One region of the Providencia sp. 2.29 genome, then DNA from elsewhere that is predicted to be linked to it. Evidence: predicted binding sites of a transcription regulator. Region 1 holds the regulator's gene; each other region holds the start of a gene.
The links. Region 1 encodes PurR, which represses purine synthesis genes. Its sites were predicted from a motif close to CANGCAAACGTTTGCNTG; they were not measured.

Region 1 (4,664 bases):
CCAACTAACCCTTTACGTGGTGCTGTTAGTGAGTATGAAGCACTGCATGCCATTTTTAAAATGGTACGAAAAGGGATGAAAGCGACCGATTGTAATCGAGCTATCATTGTGGCTCACAACGCCACATTCGACCACAGCTTTGTCATGAATGCCGCTGAACGTGCGGGTTTAAAACGTAACCCTTTCCACCCTTTTGCGACTTTTGATACCGCTGCATTAAGTGGCCTTGTTTTTGGGCAAACGATTTTAGCTAAGGCCTGTGTCGCAGCAGGGATCCCTTTCGACGGTAAACAGGCTCACGGCGCTTTGTATGATACAAACCGCACTGCTCTTCTTTTTTGTGAGTTAGTTAATAAGTGGAAAAAGCTCGGTGGATGGCCACCAGCGGAGCAAGAGTAAAAAATAGCCGTATCCGAAATAGAAAGACCGTATTAGTCTAAACGCTTAATACGGTCTTTTTAGATACATTAATGACGAGATTACTCAGCTTTCGTCTCATCAGCAGGACGGTACTTGTCTGCTGTTTCTTTAATCAGTGACTGTAATTCACCACGCTGATACATTTCCATGATGATATCACAACCACCTACTAATTCACCGTCAACCCATAATTGGGGAAATGTTGGCCAATTTGCGTATTTTGGTAGCTCTGCACGGATATCTGGATTTTGCAGGATATCGACATAAGCGAAACGTTCACCACAAGCAGATAACGCTTGAACTGCCTGAGCAGAAAAACCGCAGCTAGGAAGCTTAGGAGAGCCTTTCATATACAGCAGGATTGGGTTTTCTTTAATCTGGCGTTCGATTCTTTCAATTGTCGTCATTTTTACTTCCTTAACATTAATATAATTAGTATATTTCTTGTTTTTCAATCAGATAAAAAATACAGAACAAAAAACATACTACATAATACTACATTTCACTCTTAATACATCAATGAGTTAAGCTGCGATTACGAATGAAAAAGAGGGGTGTTAAGCCCCTCCTTTGGTTTGCTTGTATTGTGACTTATTTATGATTCAAGTCAAATAAATCTACTACCTAGCACGCTCCCTGCTCTGCATCACTCTTTTCCTACCATACTCTCCCGCAATGATAAAAAACCAACGAATAACAGTCTCACTGAACTATCAGCTTATCTCACAAATTTATTTGGTATTAGGGAACAATCAGGAGAGCGACGGTAGTTATGAGCTAACTACACGTTAGTCATCCACCCGCTATTGAAAAGCCATACGTTCATCTCCCCGTTTACAGTTACGGTGAAACTCTGCTGATAAAATAATATCCCTATGATTTTACGGTGTATTTATCAGTAAGATTTGTTAAGATAACCCTATAATGACTAAGCCTACAATCAGGCAGCCATATCGTGCTATTATTAATATATTAAATAATAGTTCATGCCGCATAAATGTTCAGTTTATGCACATTAACAGCATGATCATGGCTATAAAAATATTCGCTCAACTTTATGAGCACTACACCCATATGTGTTGTTTTACACCTAAACAAGGAGTACGCAATGTCTTTTGAACTACCCGCTCTACCTTATGCTAAGAATGCTCTAGAACCTTATATCTCGGAAGAAACACTCGAGTACCATTATGGTAAACACCATAATACCTATGTTGTTAACCTGAATAACTTAGTCAAAGGTACTGCTTTCGAAGGTAAATCACTGGAAGAGATCATTAAAACCTCAGATGCTGGTATTTTTAACAATGCGGCACAAGTTTGGAATCACACTTTCTACTGGAACTGCTTAGCGCCAAACGCTGGCGGGGAACCAACAGGTAAAGTCGCAGAAGCGATTAACAAAGCATTTGGTTCTTTCGCTGAATTTAAACAGCAGTTCACTGATGCAGCAACCAAAAACTTTGGTGCTGGTTGGACTTGGTTAGTTAAAAAAACTGATGGCAGCTTAGCGATTGTAAATACCTCTAACGCTGGCACCCCTATCTCTGGTGATGACAAACCTCTTCTTACTGTCGATATTTGGGAGCACGCCTACTATATTGACTACCGCAATGCACGTCCTAAGTATTTAGAGAACTTCTGGGCGCTGGTTAATTGGAAATTTGTTGAAGAAAATCTAGCTTAATTGATTTTTATCACTAACAATAAGGGCGAGTATTCACTCGCCCTTATTCATTCTACCTTTATTTAAAAGGCAAAATTAGAAAATATGTACTGCAAAAGCAATGATCACAGCCAAAGAACCTAACGCTGCTAATAATCCAAATTTAAAATCTGTATCCATGAGTTCCTCTCATCAAACGAACAGTTAACCAGCAACATAACCATAACTTTAACATGGTTAAATAAGTATGACATGACGATTTATAAAAACCAGTGTCTATATCACAGGTTATAACATCAATTATTTCTTTTGTTTTTGCGCTAGATCAGACAAAATCGATAACAAATCGCTAAATTATTGCCAGTTAAGGTACTATGCCTCAATATGCTGGTAATTTTTAATAAGAATTCATGACAAGACCGCTTATTGGTCAGGAGTTTTTTTTCCCCATGGCAACGATTAAAGATGTGGCGAAGCGCGCTGGCGTCTCCACCACAACCGTATCCCATGTAATTAACAAAACACGCTTTGTAGCCGATGATACTAAGGCTGCTGTTTGGGCTGCAATAAAAGAACTCAATTATTCGCCGAGTGCCGTTGCTCGTAGTTTGAAAGTTAATCATACAAAATCCATCGGCTTGCTCGCGACATCGAGTGAGGCACCTTATTTTGCTGAGGTCATTGAGTCTGTTGAAAACAGTTGTTATGAGAAAGGCTATACTCTAATTTTATGTAATTCGCATAATAACTTAGGTAAACAACAAGCTTATTTACAGATGCTGGCACAAAAACGTGTCGATGGCCTACTCGTCATGTGTTCTGAATATCCTGATAAACTAATCAATATGTTAGAAGATTACCGTAACATCCCAATGGTCGTTATGGATTGGGGAACATCACGCGGTGACTTTACTGACAGTATCATTGATAATTCATTCCATGGCGGCTATCTCGCGGGTCGTTACTTAATTGACCGAGGCCATCGCGATATTGCGGTGATCCCCGGCTCTTTGGAAAGAAATACAGGGATTGGGCGGCTCACTGGCTTTAAAAAGGCCATGGAAGAGGCGAAGGTCACTTTACGTGACGAATGGATTGTTCAAGGCGACTTTGAACCTGAGTCAGGCTATAAAGCCATGATGCAAATTTTGAGTAATAAGCAAAAACCCACTGCCGTATTCTGTGGTGGTGACATCATGGCGATGGGCGCCATTTGTGCCGCTGACGAAATGGGGCTACGGGTTCCTCAAGATATTTCCATTATAGGTTATGATAATGTGCGCAATGCACGTTATTTCACCCCTGCATTAACCACAATACATCAACCTAAAGAACGCTTAGGCCAAATGGCATTCGCTATGTTACTAGATCGCATAGTGAATAAACGTGAAGATGCACAAACAATCGAAGTGCATCCACGTTTAGTTGAACGGCGCTCAGTGGCTGATGGTCCGTTCATCGATTACCGCCGCTAATTAAGGAGCTAGCCATTCGGCGTTGAGTGTTTCACTGTCTCCTAAGTATTCAAGTAACCAACTCAACGCCGGTGAGGTATTTTTTTCAACCCAAGTTAAACAGCATGGGCTTGGCGGAAACGGCTGTGTTAATTGTAATGGCACAAGCTTTCCAGCGTCACAAAATGGCGCTCCGCGGTGTTCAGGTACCATCCCAACACATAACCCATTCACTAAACACGCCATTCCATTTTCCCAAAATGGCACGACTAAACGCCGCTGGTTATCTAGTGCCCATGTATCGCGTTTGGGTAGGTTCCTTGATGTATCTTCAAGGCACAGACTTGGGTATTCACGCATTTGGTCATCCGTTAATCCTCCCTTTAACTGCGCTAATGGGTGGTTAGGACTGGCAACACATAACCATGACATAAACCCCATATCACGAAAACTATAGCGTTCGCCGATCGGTGAGGCGCGTGTTGCACCAATAGCCACATCGACACGCCCATCCGCAAGCGCATCCCAAACACCGTTAAAAACTTCAGGATGGATATACAACTCAATGTCTGGGAAGTGGCGATAGAAATCGAGGATCAATTGCTCCGTTCGTTGAGGTTTCACTATGCAGTCAACCGCAATACTAAACTGCCCTCGCCAGCCATTTGCGGCTTGCTGACACTGGTGGCGTGTCTGTGTCATTTTTTTGATAACAGATCGACTTTGCTTGATAAATATTTCCCCAGCCTCTGTTAAAACAACATCGCGGTGACGGCGCTCAAATATCGGTACTGCAAGCCATTCCTCGACTTGCTTGACCGTATAGCTAATCGCAGAAGGCACTCGGTGAAGCTCCTCTGCTGCACCACTAAAACTCCCAGTTCTTGCAACTGCATCAATCACTTCTAAGGAATGAGCTGACCACATAACGATACCTTTCAAAAATTTTGATAGCACATTCCAAATATTACCGTTTCACAATGTAAAAATACAACCTATACAATAGGGTATCTATTAACAATTTTGTAAATTTTAGATAAGTAATCTGCCATGACAAATACAGCGACAAAAAACTCCCCAGGCTTTATGTTCTACCTTGCTGGGTTGAGTATGCTAGGGTTCTT
Region 2 (4,664 bases), 1.1 Mb from region 1:
GACCAAAATTCTGTTGTACAAAAGCTTGGTGCATATCATCAAGGTGGTCAAAGGCTACTGCTGGCGCTTTAAGAAGCGATGAACGTGTGACGCCTTCAGGGAAATATTTTGCTGCAAAATCGGGTGATGCAACAAAAATATAATCCAATGCTCCGAGTTTATCGACTAAACACCCCGGCAATGCTTGAGGTTGAATACTGATTGCGCCAACCACTTCGCCACGTCTTAACCGTTCTTGTGTTCGTGTTTCATCTTCCACTTGGATATTCAAACGAATTGGGCTATTGCCTAAAACAGGATTAAGTGCAGGTAATAACCAAGTTGCTAGACTGTCGGCGTTGACTGCAAGTGAAAGTAGTAATGGCGTTGACCCCCCGTTTTCATCACCGAGCCATTGTTCTTCGAGTAATTCTACTTGATGAAGAAGTGCTAATAGCTTCTGCCCTTGCTCTGTGGGGTGTGGCGGTACTGTCCGAACGAGTAGCGGCTGACCAAATAGGTTCTCTAATTGTTTGATCCGCTGTGAGACGGCAGATTGTGTAATACATAATTTTTGAGCTGCCCGCTCAAATCCTCTTTCACGAATGACAGCATCCAGTGCTTGCAACGCGCGGTAATCAGGGCGCTTCATTGGGGGTATTCTCCTTGTTGTTATTCTACGACTCACTATGCCATATTTTGCCTCAGAACACCTGCAATATTGATGACAATGTGTGAATCACAGAATATTACGAACAAAGCTGAACTTGTTAGGTGTCCGTTATATAATATTATTAGCAGATAAAAACCTCATTCACTCTTAAAAATAGTAGAAGGCATCGCATGACTCAGGATGAATTAAAAAAAGCAGTAGGTTGGGCAGCATTAGATTACGTGAAACCGGGCACGATTGTTGGTGTCGGCACTGGCTCTACCGCCTCTCATTTTATTGATGCTTTGGCAACAATGAAGGGGCAGATAGAGGGGGCAGTTTCAAGTTCAGAAGCATCGACAGCGAAACTTAAATCACTGGGCATTCCTGTGTTAGATTGTAATGATGTTGATTCGCTGGATGTTTATGTTGATGGTGCAGATGAAATTGATCACCATAAAAACATGATCAAAGGTGGCGGGGCAGCCTTAACACGTGAAAAAATTGTGGCAGCGATTGCCAAAACATTTGTTTGCATCGTAGATGAGTCTAAACAAGTGGATGTATTGGGTAAATTCCCTCTCCCTGTTGAAGTGATCCCAATGGCACGCAGCTATGTCGCGCGTGAACTTGTTAAATTAGGTGGTGTACCAGAGTACCGCCAAAATGTCGTTACTGATAACGGTAATGTGATTCTTGATGTGCATAATTTAAGCATTGTGGATCCTGTTGCTCTCGAAAACAAAATTAACGCCATTGCAGGCGTTGTTACGGTTGGTTTGTTTGCAAATCGTGGCGCTGACATTGTTTTAATGGGGACTTCTGAAGGCGTAAAAACGATTAAATAGTTTGTTCTGAATATCGATTTAATACTGCTGTTTGTTAGAAATCGGTTATTATTTGAATATCCCCCTTAGCCAGTTAGATTGACTTAGCTATGCTGATAACAGCATAGCTAGGAACGACTGACTTTAGCCTTTCTCAAATGATCATTTCATGATACTAGGGATGTATTGACATGGTAGATCACATCAAAGTCAAACTCGAACGCAACGAATATGTCCGTTTCAATAATTACTGTTATAAAAATGACTATTTTTCCGAGAATAGTGCATGGGATAAATCGTTGATTGTGATGGCGGTTGTTTTTTTCATCGCATTTATTGTGGCTTTTCAGCTTTTAAATATCACCCTTTTTCAGTTAACCATTGCGTTTATTATCGCCTCATTTTTATTTTTGTTTATTGCCGTTCGATTATTGAAAACGTTTAATCGAGCAATTCCTGATGAAGGCGGCTACCTGTTTTGTGAAAAGGAATATCGTTTTGATGAGATTGGGCTTCATGAGGTAAGTAAATATGGCAACGCATTGATTAAATGGGAGTCATTTAAATTTGTACGGACGGATGGTGATTTATTGTATCTTTTTATAGACCGTGTTTTCGCCATTATCATTCCAGCGCGCTGTTTTGCGTCGACAGAAGAGAGCCAACAATTTGTGCGAATGGTAAAAGAAAAAGCGATTAATTTAGTTAAGTAAATTTTTGCTGTAAAAACAATTGGTCTATTGGTTTGGAAGATAGATGCCTGTCTAAGTCATCTATTTTACTAATATCATCTAGCAATAAAAAAATAGCAATTTTTATTTCCCCCTTATTTTGGTGATATATCTCACACTAATGCTTATTGCACAGGCAAAATCCTTATTTTGTGTTACCGCCCCTGATTTTCTGCCACATAACTTCTTTTTCTTCGCACTTAACCAGATAAATGAGGCAAACGATTGTATTGATACTGCGCCGTTTTTTGCTATGTTGGTACACGGAAAGTTCATCTGTTATGAATCTTAAGCTGATAGGGTAGGGTAAATGGTTAAGGTATCTTTGGAAAAAGACAAAATTAAATTTTTACTATTGGAAGGAGTTCACCAAAGCGCGGTTGATAATTTAAAAGCAGCAGGCTATACCAACATTGAATATCACAAAAGTGCGTTGTCGGACGAAGAGTTAAAAGAAGCAATTAAAGATGCGCGTTTTGTCGGTATTCGCTCCCGTACTCATCTGACTGAAGAGATCTTTGCGGCAGCAGAAAAATTAGTGGCTGTCGGCTGTTTCTGTATTGGTACAAACCAAGTGGATTTAGATGCTGCGGCGAAACGCGGTATCCCTGTTTTTAATGCGCCTTTCTCAAATACCCGTTCCGTTGCTGAGATGGTTTTAGGTCAATTGTTACTGCTGTTACGTCGTATTCCGGAAGCGAATATGAAAGCGCATCGCGGCATCTGGGAAAAACAGGCGAAAGGTTGCTTTGAAGCTCGCGGTAAACGCTTAGGGATTGTTGGTTACGGTCATATCGGTACTCAGCTAGGTATTTTGGCTGAAGGGATTGGTATGGATGTTTATTTTTATGATATTGAAAATAAATTACCGCTGGGCAATGCGACACAAGTTCGCTCAATGGCTGAACTATTAAACATGAGCGACGTTGTGAGCTTGCATGTGCCAGAAACAGCAAGCACCAAAAATATGTTTGCAAAAGAGCAGTTTGAACTGATGAAACCGGGGGCCATTTTCATCAATGCGTCACGCGGTACAGTTGTTGATATCCCTGCTTTGGCTGATGCACTGGAAAGCAAACATCTGTCAGGTGCGGCAGTTGACGTATTCCCGACAGAGCCTGCGGCGAACAATGACCCTAATGACCCATTCATTAGTGAGCTAATCAAGTTCGACAACGTGATTTTGACGCCTCATATTGGTGGCTCAACAGAAGAAGCACAAGAAAATATCGGGTTAGAGGTTGCAAGTAAATTAGCGAAATATTCAGATAATGGTTCGACGCTTTCCGCGGTTAATTTCCCTGAAGTTTCTCTGCCAGTACATACTGAAGATACTAACCGTCTATTGCATATTCATGAAAACCGCCCTGGAATGATGAATAGCATTAACCAAGTGTTTACTGAAAACAATATCAACGTTGTTGGCCAGTATTTACGTACTGCTGGAAATGTTGGTTACGTTGTAATTGATATTATCACGCAACAGCCCGATCACGCTGATGATATTCTGGTTAAATTGAAACAATTGCCGGGCACTATCCGCGCTCGACTACTGTATTAATCATTTAACCAAGCGTATCGAATGGATATTATGGCACTGGGTTACCAGTGCCATATTTTTTGTGGGGTAATAATTTCAGGAAGAGGAATATCCCAATGTGCCACGGGGAGAGCGGTGACCCGTTGGCAATCATGGGCAAGCCCTATTGGGTAAAATCCTTTCTGCTGCCAATTAGCTAAAGTCCTATCATAAAAACCGCCTCCCATACCTAAACGTTGACCCTGTTCATCAAAGGCAACCAGTGGGATCATCATGACATCTAACTGATTTATGGGTCGCACTTCGGTTACGTCTAATGGGGGTTCATCAATGTTAAATCGATTTTTAACTAACTGAGTTGTCGGCGCATAGTTTAAAAACAGCAGATGATGAGGGCTAAAGGGATGTAATACGGGCAGGTAAACTTTTTTCCCTTGCTGCCATAGTGCATCAATTAATGGTTGAGTGTGGATCTCGCCATCAAAAGAAAGAAACAACGCAATGTGTTGTGCTTGAGCAATCTTAGGGTGAGATAAGGTGTGTTGTACGATTTTTTTTGCAGCCAGTTGTTGTTGCTCTGGACTCAGCTGCTGGCGTAACTGACGAACCGATTGGCGAATTTGCTGACGCATGACTGATAAGTTATCTTCCATAAGATCCGCAACCTTAGAGGCTATTAACTCTATTATTATTAGTGGTTTGATAAATATGTAAGTAATGGTTGGAAGTATAGCCTAATGAGCGTGAGATAATAGTATTAGAAGCAAGCTTATGGGAAAAATTGAGGGTCTCCAAGATGCCGTTGTAGGCTGTAACCCTTGAACCCTTGGTTCAAGGTGAACGTAGTTTAGCAACCTTTAGGCTTCCTGAGCGAATCAGGCGTGCTCACCAGCGCAATAACCACATTCTGTTTTTTTGAAATATCGGCTCAGGGG
Region 3 (4,664 bases), 2.2 Mb from region 1:
GTTGGTTCAACTCTTTTTCTGGTATTTCGCTTCCGGTGAAATTTTATCATCGGATATGATGGCGTGGCTTAATACTCCCCACGAAATCACATTTGCGGGGATGACGCTCAGTTGGCCTTCGTTTGAATTTTTAGCAGGTTTTATTGGCTTAACGTTATATACCGTACCATTTATTGCCGAAGAAATACGCTCCGGTATCCGTGGTGTACGACAAGGCCAAAAATATGCCGCTTTTGCGCTGGGTTTAACAGGGTGGCAAGCGATGAAACATGTGGTGCTACCCCAGGCCGTTAAAATAGCCATGCCACCTCTTCTTGGGCAATACATGAATGTCGTTAAAAACTCCTCTTTAACCATGGCGATTGGTGTGGCTGAGCTATCTTATGTATCACGTCAGGTTGAAAGCCAAACACTACAGACATTTACGGCATTTGGCCTAGCCACTGTGCTGTATATTGCGATTATCGCTGTAATGGAAGGTTGGGGGCAGTGGCGAGCGCAACGTAATTTAGTGGAGAGTGTGTAAGATGGATTTTTCAGTCATTGAGCAAAACTGGCAGTACCTTTTGTTTGGTGCGTTTCCAGATGGCCCTATTGAAGGTGCCGCATTAACATTAATTATCAGCTTGGTCGCGGGGGCAATGTCGATTGTATTCGGTACGCTTGGTGGTGTTGCCTTAGCGATGTTACGTGGTTTCTGGATGAACCTGTTCGCTGCTGTTTTAGGCTTTTTCCGCGCCATTCCCGTCATTATGCTGATTTTTTGGACTTATTTCTTTTTGCCCGTTGTGCTCGGAACCGAAATACCGGGTATCGCCTCAGTGATTTGCGCTCTCGCCTTAATCACGTCGGCGTATTTGGCCCATGCGGTTAAGGCGGGCATTTTAGCAATAGGCAAAGGGCAATGGCAGGCTGGCTTATCGTTAGGTTTTAGCCGTTGGCAAGTGCTTTGGCAAATAGTTTTACCCCAAGCATTACGCATGATGGTGCCATCGTTTATTAACCAATGGGTTGCGCTGATTAAAGACACGTCTTTGGCTTACATTGTGGGCGTTGCTGAACTGTCATTTTTGGCAACACAGGTGAATAACCGTGAAATGGTTTATCCACTCGAAATTTTCTTATTTGTCGCGTTTATTTACTTTGTCATCTGTCTGACATTAGAAATTGTCGCCAACTTGATAGCAAAACGTTTAAGTCATCATCGTGGGGCTAAACCATTTGCTGCGAAGCGGTCATTACTCTTTTGGCGTAGGCAGAAGCTACTCGCCTTATCGTAATCATCATAATGTGGCGGTGCAAATGGCGCCGCCACGATCACGCAAAAATTTCTTTTTTCTGTAAATTCCAATTCATCTTGCTGTATCAGTAAGTTAACGCACTTTTGAGTATTATCATCACGCAAACGTTTTCTTTTTTTCATTTTAACGGTAACACTCTCGATTTGTTTGTTGTAGGATAGGGCGAAAAAAACTTTTTTTGGGCGCAATATCTAATGAGTAATCAATCTTCTGGCTCTGTGCAACAACAGGGTCTGTTCCAACGCGTGTTTAAATTACAAGAACACGGAACAACGGCGAAAACTGAAGTCGTTGCAGGTTTTACAACCTTCCTCACAATGGTCTACATTGTCTTTGTTAACCCTCAAATTTTATCTGTCGCAGGGATGGACATTAAAGCCGTATTCGTAACGACCTGTTTAATTGCGGCTATCGGCAGTATTTTGATGGGGTTATTAGCAAACCTACCTATCGCGGTGGCACCAGCAATGGGGCTAAATGCCTTTTTTGCTTTTGTCGTCGTTGGGGCGATGGGGTATTCATGGCAAGTTGCGATGGGCGCTGTGTTCTGGGGCGCTGTGGGTCTCTTTATTCTAACACTCTTTCGTATCCGCTACTGGATCATTGCAAATATTCCATTGAGTTTGCGTGTGGGGATCACCAGCGGTATCGGTCTATTTATTGCCATGATGGGGCTGAAAAATTCAGGTATTATCGTGGCGAATCCAGACACTTTAGTCTCCATTGGTAACTTCACCCAACATAACGTTTGGTTAGGTGCTCTGGGCTTTTTCATTATTGCAATTTTAGCTGCCCGTAATATTCATGCAGCAGTATTAGTTTCCATTGTGGTCACTACCTTGATTGGCCTTGCATTAGGCGATGTGAAGTTCAACGGCATCTTCTCTTTGCCACCTAGCATCACCAGTGTAGTGGGGCAAGTCGATATTTTGGGATCACTGGACTTGGCGCTGTCTGGGGTCATCTTTGCTTTTATGTTGGTTAACTTATTCGACTCATCCGGCACAATGATTGGGGTTACGGATAAAGCTGGCATTACTGATGCTCGCGGAACATTCCCGCGCATGAAGCAAGCACTCTATGTGGATAGCTTAAGTTCTGTTGCCGGCTCTGCAATGGGAACATCATCGGTAACCGCTTATATCGAAAGCTCTTCGGGGGTATCTGTTGGTGGGCGTACTGGTCTGACTGCCATTGTGGTCGGGGTGTTATTCCTATTAACCATGTTTATTTCTCCTTTAGCGGGTATGGTTCCTGCTTATGCAACCGCGGGCGCGCTGATTTATGTTGGCGTGTTGATGACATCCAGTTTAACGCGTGTGAAGTGGGATGATTTGACGGAGTCGGTGCCTGCATTTATTACTGCGGTCATGATGCCATTTAGCTTTTCGATTACAGAAGGTATTGCATTAGGCTTTATCGCTTACTGTGCAATGAAGATCGGTACTGGTCGTTGGCGCGACTTAGGGTTATGTGTTGTTTTAGTTTCCATTTTATTTATTTTAAAAATGGTTTTAGTCGACGCCTAATCACCTTCCTTATCTAACGGCTCCCTTCTTGGAGCCGTTTTGTCATCAAATACTCTTAATTGCTATCAATTCGAGCTATAATCAATAAGACTGACAAGCAAAATGCAAAAAACCGTTTTAATTGCTGCTCAAGTGCTTTCACAGCTTGAGGGATTCTGCTAGATTCCGCAGCAGAAACTGACTTATCAAGGTATCAGACCATGAATTCACCAAAAAAACCGGCAAGTAAAACCGCCAGCAAAACCAAGAAAAAGTACCGTAAAACAAAAGAAGAGCTTAATGCAGAAGGGCGTGAGCGCAAACGCCAGAAAAAGCATCGTGGTAATAAATCAGGGGCGCGTTATCAAGAAAAATCAACGAATAGCAAGTCTGGAAATCAAAATCAGGCCCTAGACCCACGTGTGGGTAGCAAAAAACCGATTCCGTTGGTTGTTGATGATAATGCGGTGGTAACACGCCCAGCGCCCGCTAAAGAGCCGGCAGTAAAAGTTAAATTATCACCAGAGCAAGAGCTTGAAATGCTTGAGCAGGACGATCGTTTAGATAGCTTGTTGGCGCGTTTAGAAGATGGTGAAACGGTGACAGCGGAAGAGCAGGCGTATATTGATACTTGTTTAGACCGCATTGATGAGCTGATGTCTATTTTAGGTATTGAACTGACCGACGACGATGAAGAAGAAGACGAAGATAAACTGGATGACATTATGCGTATCCTGAAAAGTAAATAATCGTTTTTCTATCTCCTCCGGTGCACTGCTGGAGGAGGTTTTGGTTAAAATTCATTCAAGTCATGCGACTTTTGGTGCTGCATCAACTCTCTCTTGCCAATCACAAGTTATAATTTCTTTTATGTTATTATGTCGTGTATATAAGTTCGCCAATAAAAAAGCATAAGATACAGCCTGTAAGTAGGTATTCGGCGCAATTGAGGAATGTTAATGTCAGAGCAAAATATCGTTTGGGATCTCTCTCTCATCCAAAAATATAATTATTCAGGGCCACGCTATACGTCATACCCGACAGCTTTGGAATTTAACCAAGAGTATGATGAGAGTGCGTTTGTGGCTGCAACTCAACGCTACCCTGAAAACCCATTATCGCTCTATGTTCACATCCCTTTTTGCCATAAGCTTTGTTATTTTTGTGGCTGCAATAAACTGGTGACACGGCAAAAGCATAAAGCAGATGAATACTTGCAGGTCATCGAAAAAGAGATTATTCAACGTGCAGCCTTATTAAAAGGGCGAACCGTTACACAGATGCATTGGGGCGGCGGCACACCTACTTATCTCGATAAGGCTCAAGTTAGCCATTTGGTCACTTTGCTCAAAACACACTTCCATTTCTCTGATGACGTTGAAATGTCGATAGAGGTAGATCCCCGTGAAATTGAACTGGATATGATAGATCATTTGCGCAGCGAAGGGTTCAACCGCCTGAGTATGGGGGTGCAAGATTTTAATAAAGACGTTCAGGTTTTAGTTAACCGCGAACAAGATGAAGATTTTATTTTTGCGCTCATTAATCGAGCAAAAGAAACGGGGTTTACATCAACCAGTATTGACCTGATTTACGGTCTACCAAAGCAAACCCCAGAAAGCTTTGCTTTTACCTTGAAAAAAGTGATTGAACTGTCACCGGATCGTTTAAGCGTGTTTAACTATGCTCATTTGCCTAACTTGTTTGCGGCACAGCGTAAAATTAAAGATGAAGACTTGCCAAGTGCTGAGCAAAAACTGGATATTTTGCAAGAAACCATCGCGACCTTAACCTCAGAAGGCTATCAGTTTATTGGTATGGATCACTTTGCCAAACCACAAGATGAGTTAGCCGT
Region 4 (4,664 bases), 1.0 Mb from region 1:
ATCCAACTTCGCTTTATGCTCTTCATCTGCACACGCCTCATTATCACGTAAGCGTTGCATCTGCCATGTTGTCTCAGCCCACCACTCACGTAATGTACTGCGAGATTCCTGATAAACAACAGTATCACGACTATTAATCACCAATGCATCTTCTTGGGTGACCGTACCTAGATAATGTAAACATTCACCTAAGCCCGCTTCAGCAAAGCAATTTTCAACATATTGCTTATCTTGCTGTTTAATTTGGATAACGGCGCCCAACTCTTCATTAAACAGCGCGGCGAGAATATCTTCATCAAATTCGCTAATATCAACATTAATACCGCAATGGCCTGCAAATGCCATCTCAGCTAATGTCACGAACAGACCACCATCAGAGCGGTCATGGTATGCTAGCAGTTTTTGCTCTGACAATAAGCGTTGGATAGCGGCAAAGAAACCAGATAGTAATTTAGGGTCGCGCACATCCGGTGCTTTGTTACCTAACTGACGGTAAACTTGCGCAAGAGCCGAGCCGCCTAAAGCATTATGCCCTTGACCAAGATCGATTAACATTAAGGCAGAGTCAACGTCCGTTTTTAATTCAGGTGTCACCGTCAAACGCACATCTTCAACACGACCGAATGCGCTAATAATCAGTGATAGTGGTGATGTCATTTCACGCTCTTCACCATTATCTTGCCAACGTGTTTTCATTGACATCGAATCTTTACCAACAGGGATAGTCAACCCTAAAGCAGGACACAGTTCTTCGCCTACCGCTTTCACAGCTTCATACAGACCTGCATCTTCCCCGGGATGCCCCGCCGCCGCCATCCAGTTAGCTGAAAGTTTTACTCGTTTTAGATCTTGCACATATGCGCTAGCAATATTAGTTAATGCTTCCCCTACCGCCATACGGGCAGAAGCGGCGAAGTCTAACAATGCAACAGGGGTTCTTTCACCAATTGACATAGCCTCGCCATAGTAGCTATCAAGACTCGCTGTTGTGACCGCGCAGTCCGCGACAGGGATCTGCCAAGGCCCAACCATCTGATCACGCGCAACCATACCAGTCACTGTACGGTCACCAATAGTAATTAAAAATGTTTTTTCCGCGACGGCTGGAAGATGCAACACGCGTTTTACTGCTTCATTTAAATGGATAGACGTTCTATCTAACGCCCCTGGTTGTGCCTTTAATGTATTCACATCACGCAACATTTTAGGGGTTTTACCTAACAGCACATCAAGAGGCATATCAATAGGTTGATTATTAAAATGCGCATCTTTTAAAACTAATTCACGCTGTTCGGTTGCTTCACCAATTACTGCAAAAGGAGCACGCTCACGCTCACAAATTGCCGTAAATAGAGCCATTTGTTCTGGAGCAACGGCTAAGACGTAACGCTCTTGAGACTCATTACACCATACTTCTAATGGGCTCATTCCAGGCTCATCATTCAGAATTTTGCGCAGTTCAAAGCAACCACCACGGCCCCCATCACTCACTAATTCAGGCATGGCATTCGATAAGCCACCCGCTCCCACATCATGGATAAATAAAATGGGGTTGTTCTCACCCAACTGCCAACAATTATCAATAACCTCTTGGCAACGTCGCTCCATTTCTGGGTTATCACGCTGCACTGATGCAAAATCCAGATCAGCATCTGATTGACCAGAAGCCATAGAAGATGCGGCACCACCACCAAGACCGATATTCATTGATGGCCCACCAAGGACGATGAGTTTTGCTCCAACAGGGATCTCACCTTTTTGCACGTGATCCGCCCTGATATTGCCAATCCCTCCAGCTAACATAATAGGTTTATGATAGCCGCGTAGCTCTTCACCGTTATGGCTGTTAACCTTTTCTTCATAGGTACGGAAGTAACCTAATAGTGCTGGGCGACCAAATTCGTTATTAAACGCCGCGCCACCTAATGGCCCTTCTAGCATAATATCGAGAGCGGTAACGATACGTTCCGGTTTGCCGAAATCTTCTTCCCATGGCTGCTCAAACCCAGGGATACGTAAATTCGATACTGAGAAACCAACTAAACCTGCTTTCGGTTTGGCACCGCGCCCTGTCGCCCCTTCATCACGAATTTCACCGCCCGAGCCCGTTGCTGCCCCCGGCCATGGAGAGATCGCTGTAGGGTGGTTATGTGTTTCGACTTTCATCAAAATATGAGCATCTTCTTGATGATAACGATAAGTACGGCTATCTGATTCTGGGAAGAAACGCCCCACGGAAGATCCTTCCATCACTGCCGCATTATCTTTATAAGCAGATAACACATAGTCTGGCGTCGTTTCAAAGGTGTTTTTAATCATTTTAAACAGCGATTTAGGCTGTTTTTCACCATCAATGATCCAATCTGCATTAAAAATTTTATGGCGGCAGTGTTCTGAGTTTGCCTGTGCAAACATATACAGTTCAACATCCGTTGGGTTGCGTTTTAACTCAGTGAATGCATTTAGAAGGTAATCAATTTCATCATCAGCAAGTGCTAACCCCATTTCTACGTTAGCTTTTTCGAGGGCAGTTCGGCCATGACGACTGATATCAATAACTTTCATTGGTGCGGGTTGATGATGAACAAACAGTGCCTCAGCTTGCTCAAAAGAGCCAAAAACACTCTCCATCATGCGGTCATGTAGTAGCGCTGCAACGTCTAGCCACTGTGCTTGTGATAATGAATCGGCTTGCACATAGTAAGCAATACCACGTTCAATTCTTTCGACCTGAGATAAACCACAATTGTGAGCAATATCTGTCGCTTTAGATGACCAAGGAGAAATTGTTCCTGGGCGTGGTGTCACTAATATGAGTTTACCAAAAGGCTCGTGCTCCGCGAGAGAAGGACCGTATTTCAGCAAACTACGCAGTTTGCCTTGCTCGCTTTCACTTAAAGGCGCTGATAGTTCAGCAAAGTGCATATATTCAGCATAAATATCCGTAACAGGAAGCTGTTTTTCAGCAAACAACGCCAACAGGCGAGCAATACGAAATGCTGATAGAGCAGGTGAACCACGCAAAATTTCCATAGTCTTAAATTCTCTCATTTAAACGCCAGCCCTGATCATAAAAGCAGGGGAACCGGAACACATTATAGAGCAATGCGAATCAATACGAAACCGTTTGCGTGACTAAAAATAAAGCAAACCGTTAAAAATTATTAGGAACGAAATAGCACAATATTGGTTGCACGGATCATAATTGTTGAGCAAAATGTCCAAACACTGGAAATATAACCATTACTTATAACAATTTTTATTACAACACCGGCATACAAACACCCACAATTTTCTGGGCGATTGAGAGATAGCAACATTCATCTATTGACTCGCTTGGATAGCAGCTTCGATTGCTAAACAGTGCAAAGCAATCTGGACTTGAAGTATAAAGGGTATACATACGAGATATTTTTTTTGAATAACATCAAGGTTAATTATTTCATTATTGGGATTATTGCGCTTGTTGCGGCCATGATTATCGGACTGAATCTCCGCTGGCCCAATACACAAAATAATCAACTCAATCAAATCCTCTCTCGAGGTGAATTGCGAGTCAGCGCGATTAGCTCCCCCCTGATTTATCTTGACGATGAAGCGAATCTGCATGGTTTTGATTATGAGCTTGTACAAAGCTTTGCCGATTACCTCGGCGTAAAACTAATCATCACCATGAGACCCACCGTCGAACTTATTTTTGATGATATTGAAGAGGGGAATGCAGATATCGGGGTTGCTGGTCTGCTCTATAATAAAGATAGATTACAAAAAATGAAAACTGGGCCAAGCTACCTAAATGTGACACAGCAATTGGTCTACCGAAAGGGTTCTACTCGCCCTAAGAGCTTTAATGATATTAAAGGAAAATTGGTGGTTATGGCAGGCTCTGCACACGCCAGCACCCTCAAATCATTAGCCGATAAATACCCAGAGCTGACTTGGCAAGAAACTACCGAATACACAACCAATCAATTGTTAGAAATGGTTGCCGAAGGGCTGATTGACTATACACTCGAAGATTCAATTTCCGTTGCCCTCCAACAACGCATTCATCCAGAAATTGCTGTTGGATTCGATTTAGTCGATGATCACGCCATTACTTGGTATATGAAACGTCTTAATGACGATAGCCTAAACGCTGCTCTTCTCGACTTTTTCAATGTCAGTAATGAAATAGACTTACTCGCAAGACTTGATGAAAAATATTTCAGTCACGTTAGTTCATTCGATTATTTTGATACCATTTCATTTATTAACGCTATCAACAAAAAACTGCCCAATTATCAGCCACTATTTGAAAAATATGCCACGACCCTTGATTGGAAACTCTTAGCCGCTATTGCATGGCAAGAATCCCATTGGGATCCTTTGGCTACCTCACCAACAGGTGTACGTGGACTAATGATGCTTACAAAACCAACGGCGGAAACCATGGGTGTCGCTGATAGGTTAGACGCTGAGGAGAGTATTAAAGGAGGAGCTGCCTATCTCGAATATCTGATGCAGCGCCTGCCAGTATCCATTGCTGATGACGATAGAATTTGGTTTGCTTTAGCCGCCTATAATATGGGCTATGGCCACATGCAAGATGTTAGAAAGCTAACTGAAATGCAAGGAGGTGATCCTGACCGCTGGCTAGATGTGAAATCAAGGTTACCTCTTCT

Region 2: a site for PurR is predicted at 2,404-2,421, ahead of serA (phosphoglycerate dehydrogenase). Genes of this name have one in related genera too.
Region 3: a site for PurR is predicted at 1,399-1,416, ahead of I3B46_RS01220 (NCS2 family permease). Genes of this name have one in related genera too.
Region 4: a site for PurR is predicted at 3,117-3,134, ahead of purL (phosphoribosylformylglycinamidine synthase). Genes of this name have one in related genera too.

What each region holds. Positions count from the first base shown of each region.
Region 1 is NZ_CP065420.1:2,672,299-2,676,962, forward strand. It holds gene rnt (ribonuclease T) at 1-399, shown strand, start outside; gene I3B46_RS12310 (Grx4 family monothiol glutaredoxin) at 480-827, opposite strand; gene sodB (superoxide dismutase [Fe]) at 1,529-2,107, shown strand; gene cydH (cytochrome bd-I oxidase subunit CydH) at 2,183-2,266, opposite strand; gene purR (HTH-type transcriptional repressor PurR) at 2,536-3,561, shown strand; gene punR (DNA-binding transcriptional activator PunR) at 3,562-4,467, opposite strand; gene punC (purine nucleoside transporter PunC) at 4,591-4,664, shown strand, end outside.
Region 2 is NZ_CP065420.1:1,540,924-1,545,587, forward strand. It holds gene I3B46_RS06835 (LysR family transcriptional regulator ArgP) at 1-631, opposite strand, end outside; gene rpiA (ribose-5-phosphate isomerase RpiA) at 823-1,479, shown strand; gene I3B46_RS06845 (YcxB family protein) at 1,650-2,171, shown strand; gene serA (phosphoglycerate dehydrogenase) at 2,500-3,750, shown strand; gene I3B46_RS06855 (5-formyltetrahydrofolate cyclo-ligase) at 3,792-4,382, opposite strand; RNA gene ssrS (6S RNA) at 4,514-4,664, opposite strand, start outside.
Region 3 is NZ_CP065420.1:283,661-288,324, forward strand. It holds gene I3B46_RS01210 (amino acid ABC transporter permease) at 1-526, shown strand, start outside; gene I3B46_RS01215 (amino acid ABC transporter permease) at 528-1,280, shown strand; gene I3B46_RS01220 (NCS2 family permease) at 1,496-2,830, shown strand; gene yihI (Der GTPase-activating protein YihI) at 3,031-3,558, shown strand; gene hemN (oxygen-independent coproporphyrinogen III oxidase) at 3,769-4,664, shown strand, end outside.
Region 4 is NZ_CP065420.1:1,655,418-1,660,081, reverse strand. It holds gene purL (phosphoribosylformylglycinamidine synthase) at 1-3,033, opposite strand, end outside; gene mltF (membrane-bound lytic murein transglycosylase MltF) at 3,475-4,664, shown strand, end outside.